Regions from separate parts of the Collimonas sp. PA-H2 genome, predicted to be linked through region 1. Evidence: predicted binding sites of a transcription regulator. Region 1 holds the regulator's gene; the other holds the start of a gene.
What was found. Region 1 encodes LexA, which represses DNA repair genes until DNA is damaged. Its sites were predicted from a motif close to ACTGTATNNNNATACAGT; they were not measured.

Region 1 (3,849 bases):
TGCGATGACGATGTCAACAACGACGTCAGTGTGCAGAGCAACTGCAACAGGATGTTCGCCAGTCGTCTTCAGCGGGCCGTTCGGCAGGCGAACTTGTGCTTTTTCAACTGCGAAACCTTGCTTGGTCAGCGCTTCAGCGATGTCGAAGTTGGTCACGGAACCGAACAGACGGCCGTCAACGCCCGATTTTTGCGAGATCTGAACAGTCAGGCCGCTCAGTTTTTCGCCCTGGCCTTGAGCCACAGCCAGCTTGGCTGCTGCCGCTGTTTCCAGGTCAGCGCGCTTCGCTTCGAATTCAGCGATAGCAGTTGTGGTAGCACGACGTGCCATACGTTGCGGGATCAGGAAGTTACGCGCGTAACCGTCCTTGACGCGAACAACTTCGCCCAGATTGCCGAGATTAACGACTTTTTCCAACAGAATAACTTGCATATTTTTCTCCTATTTCAAGTCGTCAATTAAGCGTTGTGCAGATCGGTGTATGGCAGCAGCGCCAGGAAACGTGCGCGCTTGATCGCAGTGTCCACTTGACGTTGATAGATTGCCTTGGTGCCGGTCAGACGTGCTGGCATGATCTTGCCGTTTTCCTGAACAAAATCCTTGAGCGTGTCGACATCCTTGTAATCAACGCTGGCAACGTGTGCAGCGGTGAAACGGCAGAATTTCTTGCGCTTGAACAGCGGGTTTTGTTGTTGACGCTTGTTTTTCAGTTTGCTTTTATCGAACTTTTTACCGAATGCCATTTTTGGCTCCTGTATCTAAAATAATTAATCTGCAATTTCCGCTATGTTCTCTAGGAACCATCTGCTTCCATTGCAGCGAAATCCGTGATGTGAAATACCAGACTCCTGCCGTTGCGACTCTTGCGCGCCATAAAACCGGTAAACCAGAAGGTGCCTCCCAATGGCGCCTGACTGAATCTTCCTGAAATCTCGCCGACGGCTAGCGCGGCGATTTCAAATTCGATCAAACGCTTTATTCCTGCTTCAATCGGCTCCGAACGGTGCTGCAGGTTTGCAGATACGATCGGAATGCCTGCCGGTGTATAACGTATGACTTCACGTTCGGCAATTTCGGCAACCAGCTGAAACACGTTATTGGCTTGGCTCACTCCTGATGGACTCGATGGCTATAAGAATGCTGGCGGGGAAGATAAATCAGGCTGCCGGCGCTTCAGTGCGATGGCTCTTGGCAGCATCTTCCTTCTGCACAGCCTTCATCATTGGCGAAGGACCTGTTTCGGCCTTCTTCAGCTTGACGGTCAGATGACGCAATACCGCATCATTGAACTTGAAGCCGGTTTCGATTTCAGCCAGAGTTTCGCTGTCGCACTCGATGTTCAGGCAGACGTAATGCGCTTTTGCCAGTTTCTGGATCAGGTATGCCAGTTGACGGCGGCCCCAGTCTTCCACGCGATGTACAGTGCCGCCACGTGTAGTGACGATACCTTTGTAGCGTTCGATCATTGCAGGCACTTGCTCGCTTTGATCTGGATGGACGATAAATACGATTTCATAATGACGCATGTAAGCTCCTTTTGGACTGATTGAAGAATCGCCCACCTCGGCGTCAAGACGAGTGTGGGAAGAGGAAAACCAGCAATAGTACGCGCAATTGCAACAAAACTCAATGCTTTCAGGCGCCTGCGGCCACCTAAGCATAAGTAAGTGGCTAAATCGCATCAATTTATCTTGCATTTGCACAAATACTGTACAAAAATACAGACTGTTGATATACACAGCACAAATGCAGCGCAACGCGCTTATGCCCTTCTTGTCGCTTTGTGCTTCTATCTGAATTGGATAGCCTCGGCTGTCAAACCTTGCCTTCAAACACTTATGATTAAACTGACCGCCCGCCAACAGCAAATCCTCGACCTGATCAGGGACGCCATCGAAAACACCGGCTTCCCGCCGACGCGCGCGGAAATCGCGACCGAACTCGGCTTCCGTTCGGCGAATGCGGCAGAAGAACATTTGCAGGCGCTGGCGCGCAAGGGCGCCATCGTGATCGCCCCCGGCACCTCGCGCGGCATCCGCCTGACGGAAACCACGCTGCGCAGCCAGGGCACGCAACTGGCGCTGCCCCACCCGGCCCTGATGCAGCTCAGCCTGCCGCTGGTCGGCCGCGTCGCCGCCGGCTCGCCTATCCTGGCGCAGGAGCACATCCAGGCCAGCTACAACGTCGACCCTGCCCTGTTCAGCGCCAAGCCGGACTATCTGCTGAAGGTTCGCGGCATGTCGATGCGCGACGCCGGCATCCTGGATGGCGACTTGCTGGCGGTAAAGAAAGCCGACAGCGCAAGAAATGGCCAGATCGTCGTGGCCCGGCTCGGCGACGATGTCACCGTCAAGCGCTATCAGAAAACCGGCTCGGTAATCCAGCTGCTTCCCGAAAACCCGGATTTTGAACCTATTGTTGTCAACGCCCAGGAAGACTTCGCCCTGGAAGGCCTTGCGGTCGGCCTGCTGCGTAGCTGGAACTAAGGAGCAACAAAAAAACACGGCCGGACCTGCCGCAGCGGCAGGCCCCAGTCCGGCGTCAGGAGCGGTCGAGCCGGCGCCGCTTGGTCAGTATCTGACTGGCGATGCCGCGTAGGATATTGACCTCTTCGGTTTCCAGCTGAGCCCGTGAAAACAGCCGTTTCAGGCGCGGCATCAATTTTTTCGGGCTGGCGGGATCGAGGAATTCAATTTCGATCAAAGCCTGCTCCAGATGCGCAAACATGCCGTCGATGTCGGTCAGGCTGGCGGCATTGCCCTGGAAACCGATCTCGCCGGCCCCTGCGGGTGACAAATCCTCGCCGGCGGCAACCCGGCATTCATAGGCCAGCACTTGCACCGCTTGCGCCAGATTCAGCGACGAGTATTCTGGATTGGCAGGAATATTCAGCAAGACATTGCACTTCTCCACTACTTCGTTGGGCAAGCCGTAACGCTCGCTGCCAAACAATACCGCGGCATTGAGGCTGACATCGCCTGCAAGCTGCGCCGCCAACGCGCGCGGCGCAGTCAAGGGCGGCGAGAATTCGCGCAAGCGGGCGCTCAGGGCGGCGGCGAAATTGCACCCCTCCAAGGCCTGCTCAACGCTGTCGACGATTCGCGCCGAAGCCAGGATATCCTGTGCGCCGCTGGCGAACGCCACGGCTTCTTCGCGCTGCAGGACGTCAGGAAAACGCGGATTGACCAGGACCAGCTCGGAAAACCCCATGGTTTTGATCGCGCGGGCGGCAGCGCCGACATTGCCGGGACTGCTGGTTTCGACCAGCACGAAGCGCAGCCGCTGAAAAAGAGACGTATCGATTTTCGCCGAATTCATTTGTGCCCTCCACTCAAGCGACGAGCGCTATCAAACGAAAGAAAATCTGTGTTCATCTGGCCTTTCGGGTAAAAGTAAGCGTTCAATTAAGCAATCTAGGTTTAAAATAGCGCCATAACGCAGATTTCTGCGACTAAAAGCTGCTTATTTATCAAAATAAGTATCGGATAGGCGCCGGAAAGTCCGCATCGTTCATTATTATCAATCAATAGGCGGTTCTGTTCCCGGTTGGCACAGTGCCGCCATTTTAACGGAACCCGATCATGCATCCAATGCTCAATACGGCCATCAAGGCCGCACGTCGCGGCGCCGCGGTTATCTCGCGCGCCTCTTTCGACCTCGATTTGCTGAAAGTCACCAAAAAGCAGCACAACGATTTCGTCACCGAAGTCGACCAGGCTGCCGAAGCCGCGATTATTGACGTATTGAAGAATGCCTACCCCGACCACGCCATCCTGGCCGAAGAATCGGGTGCTTCCGCCAACTTGCACGACGACAACGAAAACGTGTGGATCATCGATCCGCTCGACG
Region 2 (3,849 bases), 3.3 Mb from region 1:
TTAGGGCAGAACGACATGCGTAGGGTAGGCACTCCGTGCCCACGCAGTATCATGGATATTCGTGTCCCTGACATTCGTGCCCCGGCCCGTCCGCGTGGGCACGGAGTGCCCACCCTACGAGTTCCGCAAATAAAAATGCCGTTCAGTCTTAACTGAACGGCATTAGGTACGGATGCCCATCTTTTGCGTAACAAAGCGGAAACGGCTTATTTACTTATTTAGTAACCGATGGCAGCGCCTGCAGGGCGGCGTGTATCGTTGGCGCCGTAATAAAGGCCCGGACGGACAATGCCCGAGACGCCGGCGTCATTGCCCGAGCTGGCGCCGGCAACGCCGGCAGCACCCGGCAAGCCGATCATGATCAGCTCAGCGGCGCCCCAAGGGGTTTGCTCTTTCATCTTGTAGCCCATGCCGTCGAGGATCTTCAGGGTATCCGGCGACAGGCCGCGGGTTTCGTAGTACACCTCGTCCGGCAGCCATTGGTGATGGATGCGCGGCGCATCGACCGCTTCCTGCGGCGCCATGCCGTAGTCGATTACATTCAGCGCTGTTTCCAGTGTGATGGTGATGATGCGCGAACCGCCCGGCGAACCCAGCACCATGTAAGTCTTGCCATCCTTGGTCACCAGGGTCGGCGCCATCGACGACAGCGGACGCTTGCCGGGAGCGATCGAGTTGGTCGCGCCTTGCACCAGGCCGAACAGGTTCTGCACGCCGGCCTTGACGGTGAAGTCATCCATTTCATCGTTGAGGAAGAAGCCGGTGCCCGGCGCAATCACCACGGCGCCGAAGCGGCCGTTGATGGTGTAGGTGGTCGACACCGCATTGCCGTCCTTGTCGACGATCGAGTAGTGGGTGGTTTCAGGCTTCTCGTGCGGCGCCATGCCTGGCTGCACTTCTACCGATGGCGTAGCCTTGTCGGCGCTGATCTTTGCGCGGATAGCGGCGGCGTATTCCTTGCTCAGCAAGCGGTCCAGCGGATTCTTGACGAAGGCCGGGTCGCCCAGGAAAGTGTTGCGGTCCATATAGGAATGGCGCATGGCTTCGGTCATGTAGTGCACCGAGGCTGCCGAGTGGAAGCCGAGTCCCTTCATGTCGTAGCCCTCGAGAATATTGAGGATCTGGCACATGGTGGCGCCGCCGGAGCTAGGCGGCGGGGCGGAGACGAACACATAGCCGCGATAGTTGCACGACAGCGGTGCGCTTTCGCTGATCTTGTAACTGGCAAAGTCGGCCGCGGTAATGATGCCGCCGCCCGCCTTGGAGGCGCGTTCCACTGCTTCCGGGATCGCGCCTTTGTAGAAGGCGTCGGGACCGTTGCGCGAGATGGCTTCCAGGGTCTTGGCCAGGTCCTTCTGCACCAGGCGGTCGCCCGGCTGCAATGGCGTGCCGTCGCGGCGCAGGAACAGGCGGGCCGCTTCCGGGTCCTTCTTGAACTGGGCGATGGTGGTGTCGAGGATGTCGGTGTCGCCGCGGTTCAGGATGTAACCGTCACGCGCCAGCTTGATCGCCGGCTGCATGACTTGTGCACGAGTCAGCTTGCCGTATTTGCGTTGCGCGCTGTCGAGTCCCAGCACGGTGCCGGGAACACCTGCCGCCAGGTAGCCAAACAGGCTGGCGTTGGTGATCGCCTTGCCGTTAGCGTCCAGGTACATATTGGCGCTGGCCGCGGCCGGTGCGGTTTCGCGGAAATTGATGAAGGTATCGCGGCCATCGGCCAGGTGGATGGTCATGAAGCCGCCGCCGCCGATATTGCCGCAGCAGGGATTCACCACCGCCTGCGCATAACCGACCGCTACCGCCGCATCGACGGCGTTGCCGCCCATCTTGAGGATGTCGGCCCCGACCTGCGAAGCCAGGTGCTGGGAAGTCACCACCATGCCGTTCTTCGCTTCGACCGCGGGTGCGGATGCTGCCTGTACGCTGCCCAGCAAGCCCAGCAGCAGTACCGATGCCGCCAATGGTTTCAACCAATAAGTAGTACGCATACCTTCTCCCTTTTATTAGTGGGCAAGCCGCTTGCCCCTAGCTTTGAATATGGCGCATATGTCTGAACCGGCAGCGGACTGGCTGCAGGAATAAGAAATAAGCAAAAATAAGCGTCACAATTATTGCATTGCTGTCGTCCGGCCGTTGTCCTTTTTACTTTTCCGGATGACGATATGCGTATTAAGCATAATTTGCGCCCGCTTCGTCCGCTGTATTTTCACCAGGATCGGGCATAAGTTCAGGCCTAAACATAGCCTTGGTTTGGCAGTTTGCGATAATCCGGATGCAAGTCAGGGGCTTGCGGACATACAATATGGCCACAGGTTTTTTGAAAATGAATAACAGTGCTTGCATAAATCACTGTTTTTTTATACAGTGCTTACCTGAAGTCCCGAATTTGTCACAGTAACCTCATCCTTTTTGTCGAAAGAGCAACCATGGACGATAAAAAATCCGCCGCCAACCCGGATAAAAGCAAGGCCCTTGCCGCGGCCTTGGCGCAGATCGAAAAGCAGTTCGGCAAAGGTTCGGTCATGCGGATGGACGACGGCGCGGTGGTCGAAGAAGTGCAAGTAGTCTCGACCGGCTCGCTCGGCCTCGATATCGCGCTCGGTGTCGGCGGCCTGCCGCGCGGCCGCGTAGTGGAAATCTACGGTCCGGAATCGTCGGGCAAGACCACGCTGACCCTGCAAACCATCGCCGAAATGCAAAAGCTGGGTGGCACCTGCGCCTTCATCGATGCAGAGCATGCGCTGGACGTCGGCTATGCCCAGAAACTGGGCATCAACCTGTCGGAACTGCTGATCTCGCAACCGGATACCGGCGAACAAGCGCTGGAAATCACCGATGCGCTGGTGCGTTCCGGCGGCGTCGACCTGATCGTGATCGACTCGGTGGCGGCGCTGACGCCACGTGCTGAAATCGAAGGCGACATGGGCGATTCCCTGCCAGGCCTGCAAGCACGTTTGATGTCGCAAGCGTTGCGCAAGCTGACCGGCAGCATCAACCGCACTAATACCCTGGTGATCTTCATCAACCAGATCCGCATGAAGATCGGCGTCATGTTCGGCAATCCGGAAACCACCACCGGCGGCAATGCCCTCAAGTTCTACGCTTCAGTGCGCCTGGATATCCGCCGTACCGGCTCGATCAAGTCCGGCGACGAAGTCATCGGCAACGAAACCAAGGTCAAGGTCGTCAAGAACAAGATCGCGCCGCCATTCAAGGAAGCGCACTTCGACATCCTGTATGGCGAAGGCACGTCGCGCGAAGGTGAAATCCTCGATCTCGGTTCCGATGCCAAGATCGTTGAAAAGTCGGGCGCCTGGTACAGCTACAACGGCGAACGCATCGGCCAGGGCAAGGACAATGCACGCACCTACCTGAAAGAACGTCCGGAACTGGCGCGCGAGATCGAAAACAAGGTGCGCGCTTCGCTGGGTGTGCCGCTGTTGGGCGAGATCAAGGCGGAAGGCGGCGACAAGGCTGACAAAGCCGCTGCCAAGGCCAATAAAGCCGCTGCTGCGGCCGCGGCCAAGGCTGAAGAGCCGGTCTAACATCCTGGCCGGCCTCGCTTAAGCAATTAAGCCGGCTGGGTAGTCAAAGAAAACGCCTTTCATAAAATTCCGCGCAACGGGTTTTTGAAAGGCGTTGTTGTTTGTAGCGAGCTGCACATACAGTACATAAAGTACATAACCAGCGCTACTTGATACTTAATACGCATTACTCGGAAAGCGGAGATGGCCAAACTGCAAATCAGCCTGAAGGGCAGGGCGCTGCGCTATCTATCGGCACGCGAACACAGCCGCCTGGAACTGGCGCGCAAACTGGCGCGCTATGCACAGGAAGGCGACGACATCG

Region 2: a site for LexA is predicted at 2,349-2,366, ahead of recA (recombinase RecA). Genes of this name have one in related genera too.

What each region holds. Positions count from the first base shown of each region.
Region 1 covers NZ_PDBX01000001.1:4,865,595-4,869,443, reverse strand. Annotated here, with positions in the region: gene rplI (50S ribosomal protein L9) at 1-432, opposite strand, end outside; gene rpsR (30S ribosomal protein S18) at 459-743, opposite strand; gene priB (primosomal replication protein N) at 794-1,111, opposite strand; gene rpsF (30S ribosomal protein S6) at 1,158-1,526, opposite strand; gene lexA (transcriptional repressor LexA) at 1,839-2,486, shown strand; gene BCF11_RS22315 (RNA methyltransferase) at 2,542-3,318, opposite strand; gene BCF11_RS22310 (inositol monophosphatase family protein) at 3,582-3,849, shown strand, end outside.
Region 2 covers NZ_PDBX01000001.1:1,551,628-1,555,476, reverse strand. Annotated here, with positions in the region: gene ggt (gamma-glutamyltransferase) at 219-1,880, opposite strand; gene recA (recombinase RecA) at 2,427-3,545, shown strand; gene recX (recombination regulator RecX) at 3,729-3,849, shown strand, end outside.